4 regions of the Rhizorhabdus sp. GW822-FHT03C02 genome follow, and region 4 is predicted to be linked to each of the others. Evidence: riboswitches for the same ligand, from Rfam matches in the RefSeq annotation. Region 4 holds a riboswitch; each other region holds the start of a gene.
What was found. Region 4 has a riboswitch for cobalamin ahead of AC1RM6_RS20560 (ferredoxin-like domain-containing protein). Riboswitches for the same ligand answer to the same signal wherever they lie in the genome.
Positions count from the first base shown of each region.

Region 1 (2,196 bases), on a different contig from region 4:
GTCAGCAGCGCCGCGCGCGCTATGACGAGGCGACCGTCCACGCGATCCTCGACCAGGGGCTGGTCGCGCATGTCGGCTTCGTCGCGTCGGACCGGCCGATGGTGATGCCGATGGCCTATGGCCGCGACGGGTCGACGCTCTACATCCATGGCGCCAGCACGACGCGGATCATCAAGGGGGTCGCCGAGGCGATGCCGGTCTGCCTGACGGTGACGCTGGTCGACGGCATCGTCGTCGCGCGATCGGCCTTCCACCATTCGATGAACTATCGCAGCGTGGTCGTGCATGGCAGCGCGCGCCATGTCACCGACGCCGACGAGCATGACCATGCGCTGCGGATCATCACCGAGCATCTGCTGCCGGGCCGCTGGGACGAGGTGCGCCCGATGCTGGCCAAGGAGCGCAAGGCGACGGGGGTGCTGGCGCTGCCGATCGAGGCCGCGTCGGCGAAGGTCCGCGACGGCGCCCCGATCGACGACGACGAGGATTATGCGACGCCGTTCTGGGCGGGCATCGTCCCCGTCACCACCGCGCTCGGCCGTCCGGTCGACGACAACCGGATCGTCGAGGGCACCCCGCTGCCCGCCTCGCTGGCCGCCGCGCGGCGCAAGTTCGCGTAGCGGATGGCCGGAAATGTTGATCCGTTCGTGTCGAGCGTAGTCGAGACACCCCGCGGTGGTGGAGCGTGTCTCGACTACGCTCGACACGAACGGAAATAGGGCGAACCGTTTCGACCAGGAACGCCCCGCGTCGCCCCTTGATCGGCCGGGCCAAAGCCCCTACCCCGCCGCGTGCGACAGGTTCCCCGGAAGGGGATCAAAAGGGAATGGGGTCTGAAGCCCCGGCTGCCCCTGCAACTGTGAGCGGTGAGCCATCGGGCCATATGCCATTGGGACGCCATGTCCTGAGAAGGCGGCCCGAACCGGCATCGACCCGCGAGCCAGGAGACCTGCCGGTCGCGGTCGTTCTTCGTCCGGACAGGGTGTGCCGGCCGAACGGGGTTTGACCTCGCGCAACGACAAGGCGCCGTGCGGGCAAGCGCGGATGCGGGGCGGTTCCGCATCGGCACGATCCCGACCGGCAAGATGTCAGATCTGCCGAGGACCGACCAATGGACCCTATGCCTGCCGACCCCCTGTTCGCCCTGCCCGTCCGGCGCGCCTGACGATGCTGCGCAAGGTCGAACCCGGCCCGGCGGTGGTCGCCTGCAACACCTGCCGCCTTTCGGCCGATGCCCGCGACGACGACGAGGGGGTGCGCGGCGGCGCGCGGCTGGTCGAGGCGCTGCACCGGGTCAAGGCCAGCGATCCGCGCTATGACGGGGTCGCGGTGCAGGAAATGCCCTGCCTGTTCGCGTGCACCGAGTTTTGCACGGTCCATCTGCGCGCGCCCGCCAAGGTCGGCTATGTGCTCGGCCGCTTCACCCCCGACGACGAGGCCGCGCAGGCGATCCTCGATTATGCGGTCCATTATGCCGCGTCGGAGCATGGCCGGGTCCCCTTTCGCGACTGGCCGCAAGGCGTCAAAGGCCATTTCATCACCCGTTCCCCTCCCGATGGATATGTTGCCGAATGACCTGTTTTCCGACGATCGCCGCGTTCGAAGCCGCGCTGGCCAGCCTCACCCCGCCCAATGACCGCTCGGTCGCGGCGGCGCGCACGCGCCAGGCCCAGCTCACCAAGCCGGCGGGCTCGCTCGGCCGGCTCGAGGATGTCGCGATCTTCCTGGCCGGCTGGCAGGGCCGCGAACGGCCGGCGATCGCCAGCGGGCGCGCCGCGATCTTCGCGGGCAATCATGGCGTGACCGTCCACGGAGTCAGCGCCTTTCCGGCGGCGGTGACCGCACAGATGGTCGCCAATTTCGAGGCCGGCGGTGCTGCGATCAACGCGCTGGCGGGCGCCGCCGGGCTCGAACTCAAGGTCGTCGCGATCGATCTCGACCGGCCGACCGCCGATTTCACCGTCGCCGCGGCGATGGAGGTCGCCGAATGCCTCGACGCGCTGTCGGCGGGGGCCGAGGTGGTCGAGCCGGGACTCGATCTGCTCGTCGTCGGCGAGATGGGAATCGGCAATTCGACCGCCGCCGCCGCCTTGTGCGCGCGCAGCTTCGGCGGCACCGCCGCCGACTGGGTCGGCCCCGGTACCGGGGTCGATGGCGACGGCATCGGCCGCAAGGTCGCGGTCGTCGACCGCGCGA
Region 1 is NZ_JBXANN010000011.1:201,946-204,141, reverse strand. Features, by position in the region: gene AC1RM6_RS23530 (pyridoxamine 5'-phosphate oxidase family protein) at 1-620, shown strand, start outside; cobalamin riboswitch at 782-971, shown strand; gene AC1RM6_RS23525 (DUF1636 domain-containing protein) at 1,168-1,575, shown strand; gene cobT (nicotinate-nucleotide--dimethylbenzimidazole phosphoribosyltransferase) at 1,572-2,196, shown strand, end outside.
Region 1: it holds a riboswitch for cobalamin, as region 4 does, so the genes downstream of both, AC1RM6_RS23525 (DUF1636 domain-containing protein) here and AC1RM6_RS20560 (ferredoxin-like domain-containing protein) in region 4, are expected to answer to the same signal.

Region 2 (2,196 bases), on a different contig from region 4:
GCCGACGGTGTCGCCGGGCAGCGAGTTCACCTTGTCGCCCCGGAACAAGGTGACGCTGACCGGCACCTATACGCTGCCGCTCGACGCGAGCTGGGGTCGCTTCTCGGTCGCCGGCACGATGACCTACACCTCGCGCCAGATCGCCAATGGCAGCGTCCCCGCCAATGTCGGGGTGCTGCCGTCGCGCACGCTGGTGAACCTCAACATCAACTGGGAGAAAGTCGGCGGAACCCCGATCGACGCCGCCTTCTTCGTCACCAACCTCACCAAGAAGGTCTATGCGGTCAACACCGGCGGCGGCTACAACTCGGCCGGCCTCGGCGACCTGTTGATCGGCGAACCCCGCATGTACGGCTTCCGCCTGCGCTACAGTTTCGGGCGGTGAAGAGTACCGACCGCCGCTGAACGCGACCGGCATCCCGCATGGCGCGCGGCCATGCGGGATGCCCTTCCCCATCATCGCCACAGCGACGCGAACGGGCTTGCGCATCGCCCGGCGGCTCCGTAACGACACCGCGTCCGTCGGCGGTTGAACCGCCAGGGCGGACGTCAGATCGCGCCGGTGCCCCGCGAGGGGCTTGAAAGGGAATGCGGTGCGGGAGGCTGGCCCTCCTCAATCCGCGGCTGTCCCTGCAACTGTAAGCGGAGAGCGAGACGCACATCGCTTCCTTCCCGAGGTGGAGGGAGGCAGCCACTGGGCCGGACGCTAAATCCTGCGAGGCCTGGGAAGGCCGTGCATCGAGCGACGACCCGCGAGCCAGGAGACCTGCCGGCGTCTGGTCGCTCTTGCCCTGGCCCAGGGGATGGCCGCGGCACGGTGAACTCCGTCTGAGCGACGAAGCCGAGGCGGGGGCCGCGTCGGTTCGTGCCGCGGGCGCTCGACGGCGTCCGCCCGCCGGCGCGCGCCGACCGTTGATCGACGGCACGCCCCTGCCCCATGTCGCTCGACGCCGGGGGAAATATGATGCGGAATATCGGATATGGACGACCGGCACAGTGGCTGGTCGCCGCGGCGGCACTGACCTGCTGGACGCATAGCGCGCTCGCCGCGGAGCGTGACGAAGCGACGGCTACGGCCACAGCGCCGGCAACCGGCGAAACCCAGCCGGGAAGCCAGGCCGAGAAGGAGATCGTCGTGTTCGGGCGCGGCGAGGCCAAGATCGGCCATGCCCATGCGGCGAGCGAAGGCACGGTCAGCGGCGCCGACCTGTTGGTGCGGCCGCTGCTGCGGGTCGCCGAACTGCTCGAGGCGGTCCCCGGCATGATCGCCGCCCAGCATTCGGGCAGCGGCAAGGCCAATCAATACTTCCTGCGCGGCTTCAACCTCGACCATGGATCGGACTTCACCACCTATATCGACGGGGTGCAGATGAACCTGCGCACCCATGGCCATGGCCAGGGCTATCTCGATCTCAACGGGCTGATCCCCGAGATCGTCGCGCGCGAGGATTTCCGCAAAGGCCCCTACCGCGCCGATGGCGGCGATTTCGCGCTGGCGGGCGCCGCCTATATGACCACGGTCGAGGGCTATGACCGGCCCTGGGCCTCGCTCGAGGCCGGCTCCTATGGCTGGCGCCGGGTCGCCGCCGGCGGCACGATCAAGGATATCGGCGGCGGCGCGCTGACCCTGGTCGCGCAGGCCAAGGCCTATGACGGGCCGTGGCAGGAGGCCGAGCATCTCCGCCATTATTCGGGCTTCGGCAAATATAGCGTGCCGACCGGCGCGGGCGAACTCGATCTGACGCTCCACGCCTATCGCGCGACCTGGCGCCCGACCGAGCAGATTCCCGAGCGGATCGTCGGATCGCCGGTCTGCAAGGACATCTTCTGCTCGCCCGATCCCTCGGCGCGCGGCGAGACCACCCGCTTCGTCGGCAATGTCGCGCTCGACGGCGCCAACGGCCGCGGCAATGTCTATGCGCAATATTATGACTGGTCGATGTATTCGAACCCGACCTACGCCAATCCCGACGGCAGCAGCGCCCAGATCCGCCAGTTCGACCGGCGCTGGGTGTTCGGCGCCACTGGCCAGCGCCACTGGGATCTCGCCCCCGGGTTGCAGGCGACGATCGGCACCGAGAACCGCTATGACGACATCGCCAATGTCGGGGTCTACCAGACCGCGCAGCGCGCCTTCGTCGACTCGCTCGGCGCCTTCCGGGTGCGCGAGCTGTCGGGCGCGCTCTATGCCGAGAC
Region 2 is NZ_JBXANN010000014.1:137,055-139,250, forward strand. Features, by position in the region: gene AC1RM6_RS26280 (TonB-dependent receptor) at 1-385, shown strand, start outside; cobalamin riboswitch at 544-788, shown strand; gene AC1RM6_RS26285 (TonB-dependent receptor) at 965-2,196, shown strand, end outside.
Region 2: it holds a riboswitch for cobalamin, as region 4 does, so the genes downstream of both, AC1RM6_RS26285 (TonB-dependent receptor) here and AC1RM6_RS20560 (ferredoxin-like domain-containing protein) in region 4, are expected to answer to the same signal.

Region 3 (2,196 bases), on a different contig from region 4:
AGAATTTGGGATCGAGGACCAGCCGATCCTCGCCGAACACCGAATATTGGTGGATGTCGTTGGTGTAGCGCGGCTTGGTCGCGGCCGCGCCGGTCTGGTCGATGAAGCCGCCGACGACCGGGTTGTAGACGTCGACCAGCCGGGTCGCGTTGTTCCCCGAATTGCTGACATTCTTGTAGCTGATCCGGTTGACGTCGAAGCCGATCACCGCGTGATTCTCGATGCCCGCGATACTCTGGCCGAGGCTGATCGTAGTGCGGTTCCCGGTCTGCTTCTGGATATGGTAGAGTTCGAGGAAGCTCGACTGGCGGACCTTCGCCGGGGTGGTGCCGGCGGCCGGCACATAGGTGACGTTCTCGGCATTGTGCCAATATTTGTTGGCCCACAGATGATAGACGTCGCTCTGGATGGTGACATCCTCGGCGGGGGTCCACGCGACCTTGGCCTGGCTCCAATTGTCGCGGAAGCGCAGCCTGGCATCGGTGACGTTGTAGTTGTTCTTGCGGATCGACCGGTCGAGCTTGCCGTCGACCAGCGGCACCCCGAACCAGGTGCGCGGGCGCTGGGTGCTGAAGTCGTGCGACAAAGTGATGGCGAGATCGTCGACCGGCTTGAAGCGCAGCGCGCCCGACAGCGACAGCGCGTTCGAATGGCCGCGCTGCATCCAGCCGTCCGAACTCTTGTAGCTGGCATCGACCCGGTAGCCGAGCTTATCGCCGAGCGGTCCGCCGCTGCCGCCGGCGATGGTGTAGCTGCCGAACGAGGCGAGGCCGAAGCGCGCGCCGGCCTGGGGCGTGTCGGTCGGCTGCTTGCGCACGACATTGACCGCGCCGCCGATCGCGCCCTCGCCATAGAGCACCGAGGCCGGCCCGCGCAGGATCTCGACCCGCTCGGCCATCCACGGATCGGCCGGGAAGGTCAGCGTGTTGTTGTACATCCGCATGCCGTCATAGAGCTGCATCACCGAATTCTGGCCAGTGAAGCCGCGCGCCGACAGGCCGTAGCCGAACACGCCGGAAGTGTTGACGATGCCGGTCGCGCGGGCGGCGGCGTCCTGGATGGTGAGGTCGCCGCGCAGCCGGATCGCGTCGCCGTCGATCGTCTCGACGCTGGCCGGCGTCTGCAGCGCGGTCAGGCCGAGCCGGCTGGCCCCTTCGGACTTCTCGGTCAGGCGCAACGGATCGATGACGCCGGTGACGACGATCGCGTCGGCATCGGCGACGGCCTCTTCGGCATGGGCGATGGTCGGAGCCGTGGCCAGAGCCGCGACCAGGCTTGTGTGGAAAGTCCTGTTCAAGGAAAACATGCAAAGTCCCCCGGCGCCTGTGCGACAGGACGGGGACGTGCCGTTCACGAACGGTCGGCGCCGCGCATCGGCCGGGCGCCATGGGCGGCCGACGCACGTCTCCGATGCGGCCCCCGCCGCTCGTTCGTCGCTCAGACGGAGTTCACCGTGCCGCGGCCATCCCCTGGACCAAGGCAAGAGCGACCAGACGCCGGCAGGTCTCCTGGCTCGCGGGTCATCGCTTGATACACGGCCTTCCCAGGCCTCGCATGACTTAGCGTCCGGCCCAGTGGCTGGTCCTTCCTCCGTGGGAGGGACCGATGTGCATCGCGCTCGCCGCTTACAGTTGCAGGGACAGCCCCGGATTCGGTCGGCCGAAGCCGTCCTCACCGCGTTCCCATTTTAAGCCTCTTTCGAGGCACCGGCGCGATCTATGAGGGCCGGATTTCTCCGGCCTTCGCGGGGCGGCATAGCCTCGGCGATCGGAAATGCCAACAGATCTTAAAGGGTGACGCCGCGCTTCCAGATGGCGATGCCGCGCTCGTCGTTGGTCTCGTTGCGCGCGGGCGCGCCCGAGGCGGTGGCGATGACGAGGTCGAGCAGCGCCTCGGCGGTCGGGGCCATTCCCGCGCTCAGCGCGGCGCCGCCGTCGAAGTCGATCCAGTTCGGCTTGGCGGCGGCGAGCGCGCTGTTCGAGGCGATCTTGAGGGTCGGCACCGGGCTGCCGAGCGGGGTGCCGCGCCCGGTGGAGAACAGGGTGATGGTCGCGCCGGCGGCAGCGAGCGCGGTGGTCGAGACCGCGTCGTTGCCGGGCCCCTCGACGATCGCGAGCCCGGACCGGGTCGCGCGGCCGGCATAAGGCAGCACCTCGGTCACCGGCACCGCGCCGCCCTTCTGGACCGCGCCGAGCG
Region 3 is NZ_JBXANN010000011.1:216,700-218,895, forward strand. Features, by position in the region: gene AC1RM6_RS23575 (TonB-dependent receptor) at 1-1,306, opposite strand, end outside; cobalamin riboswitch at 1,482-1,726, opposite strand; gene AC1RM6_RS23580 (UxaA family hydrolase) at 1,787-2,196, opposite strand, start outside.
Region 3: it holds a riboswitch for cobalamin, as region 4 does, so the genes downstream of both, AC1RM6_RS23575 (TonB-dependent receptor) here and AC1RM6_RS20560 (ferredoxin-like domain-containing protein) in region 4, are expected to answer to the same signal.

Region 4 (2,196 bases):
GCGGCGGGCAGCCGGGCGCGGGTCACGCCCTCGCTCACCATCCGCGCGTCGCACAATATCGGCGCGCCCGCCTTCAGCGCGTCGCTCGCGGCGGCCGCGAAGTCGGGGGAGAAGCGGATGTGCGCGGCGAGCTCGACGAGACCGGCGGCGTGGATCATCCGCACCGCGACCCGCTCCTCGCCCCCGGCGAAGCGCGCGAGGTCGGCTTCGGCGCGGATCGTCGCGAAGGACTGGCGGTAGATCGCGGCGCCGTCCTTCTGATAGTCATGCGGCATCGGGCACTCCGAAATGCGCGGCGATGTCGCCGACGCTCAGGCTGGACAAAATGGCGGGATCGCCGGCGCGGGCGGCATAAGCGAGATCGTAGCGGCCGTCGCGTCCGGTGATCATGACATCGGCGGGCGCGGATCGCGCGCAGCCCTTGGCGCAGCCAGAGACATGCAGCCGCCCGGCGACATAAGGCGCGAGCCGGGTCGCGAGCGCCCGGGTCTCGACCGTCGCCTGCGGGCAGGCCGGCGCGCCGGGGCAGGCGTCGACCCGCATCGACGGATCGGTGCGGTCGACCAGGGGGGCATCGTCTTCGGCGATCAGGATCCGCCAGGGCGTCACCCGAATTGCGCCGGTCACGCCGGGCTTCGCCGCGTCGATCCGGCCGAACGGCAGGCTGATGCCGCGACCGGCCCAGATGCGTGGCGGCGCCGGGCACTGCGATCCGGTCAGCGACGGGGCGAGAGGGGCGGGGTGCCGCGCCATCCGCCCGGTGCCGCTTGCGGCGAACCAGTGGGCGAGCGCGATCAGCGCATCGACGGCGTCGGCGCGGGTGACCGCCAGGCCGGTCGCGCGGCCGTCGGCGCGCAGGATCAGGCCGCCGTCGCTTGCGCGCTCGATCCGGAAATCGGCGGGATCATGGGCCAGCACCGGCGCGGGGCCGGCGTCGATCGCGAAGCCGATCTTGGCGGGGAGGTCGGGCAGTTCGTCGAGCCGCGCGGCGAGCGCCTCGGCGATGCCCGCGCTGTCGTCGCCGGGCTGCCAGTCGGGGGCGACCATGATCGCCCGGCGCGCCTCGCGAACCGGGTCGGGATCGACCAGGCCGAGTTCGACCAGCCGTTCGACCAGCGCCGGCCAGCCGGCTTCGGCGACGCCGCGGATCTGGAGGTTGGCGCGGCTGGTGGCGTCGATCAGGCCGCTGCCGAACCGGATCGCGGCGTCGCACAGCCCGGCCAGCTGGGCGGCGTCGATCCGCGCGAGGCGCGGCCGCACCCGCACCAGCAGCCCGTCGCCCGCGCGCATCGGCCGCCAGGCGGTCGGGCACCAGCCGCGGACGGCAGGACGCGGGGAAGGGGGCACGGCAACTCCATCGACGCCCGGGCGAAGACGGCGGGGCGTGCCGGCGCGAAGGCCGGTCGGGCACGACGACGGGCGGGCGTGGAGACCCGTCGGCGCGCACCGATGCGGCCCCAGCCGCACAGGTTCGTCGCTCAGACGGAGAGGGACCGTGCCATGACCATCCCCTGGACCAAGGCAAGAGCGACCGGTGCGCCGGCAGGTCTCCTGGCTCGCGGGTCAAAGCATGATGCGCGGCCTTCCCAGCAACCTGCCAGTGGCTGCTCCCGTGTCAGGGGAGCGATGCGCATCGCACTCGCCGCTTACAGTTGCAGGGACAGCCGCGGATTTGGGGAAATCCCCGCACCGCATTCCCATTGAAGCCCCTTGCGGGGCACCGGCGCGATCTGCAGCGCGCATAAGCGGGCGGCCGGGCTTTGTCCATGTCGCGCCTGCGATATCGGGGCAGGTGCGAAATTCGGCATATTTTCGGGAAAATCAGGCCGCGAGGCGGTGAGCGGGTGCGGTGCGATATTGTGGCGCGATATCAGGATCTTGCACGGAGCTGATGCGGAAGCGGGCGACCTGGCGGTTCAATCCGTCGGCCTCGCTGGCGAGGCCGCGCGCGGATGCGGTGGCTTCCTCGACCATCGCCGCATTCTGCTGGGTGACCCCGTCCATCTCGCCGACCGCGGCGTTGACCTGCTGGAGGCCCGAGGCCTGCTGCTCGGCGGCCGAGGCGATCGCCTCGACGATCTGGTTGGCCTCGACGATCTGGGTGACGATCCGGCGCAGCGCGTCGCCGGTCTCGCCGACCAGGCTGACCCCGGCGCCGACCTGCTGGCCGCTCGCGGTCACCCGCGCCTTGACGTC
Region 4 is NZ_JBXANN010000009.1:36,179-38,374, forward strand. Features, by position in the region: gene AC1RM6_RS20555 (precorrin-8X methylmutase) at 1-275, opposite strand, end outside; gene AC1RM6_RS20560 (ferredoxin-like domain-containing protein) at 265-1,347, opposite strand; cobalamin riboswitch at 1,525-1,735, opposite strand; gene AC1RM6_RS20565 (methyl-accepting chemotaxis protein) at 1,822-2,196, opposite strand, start outside.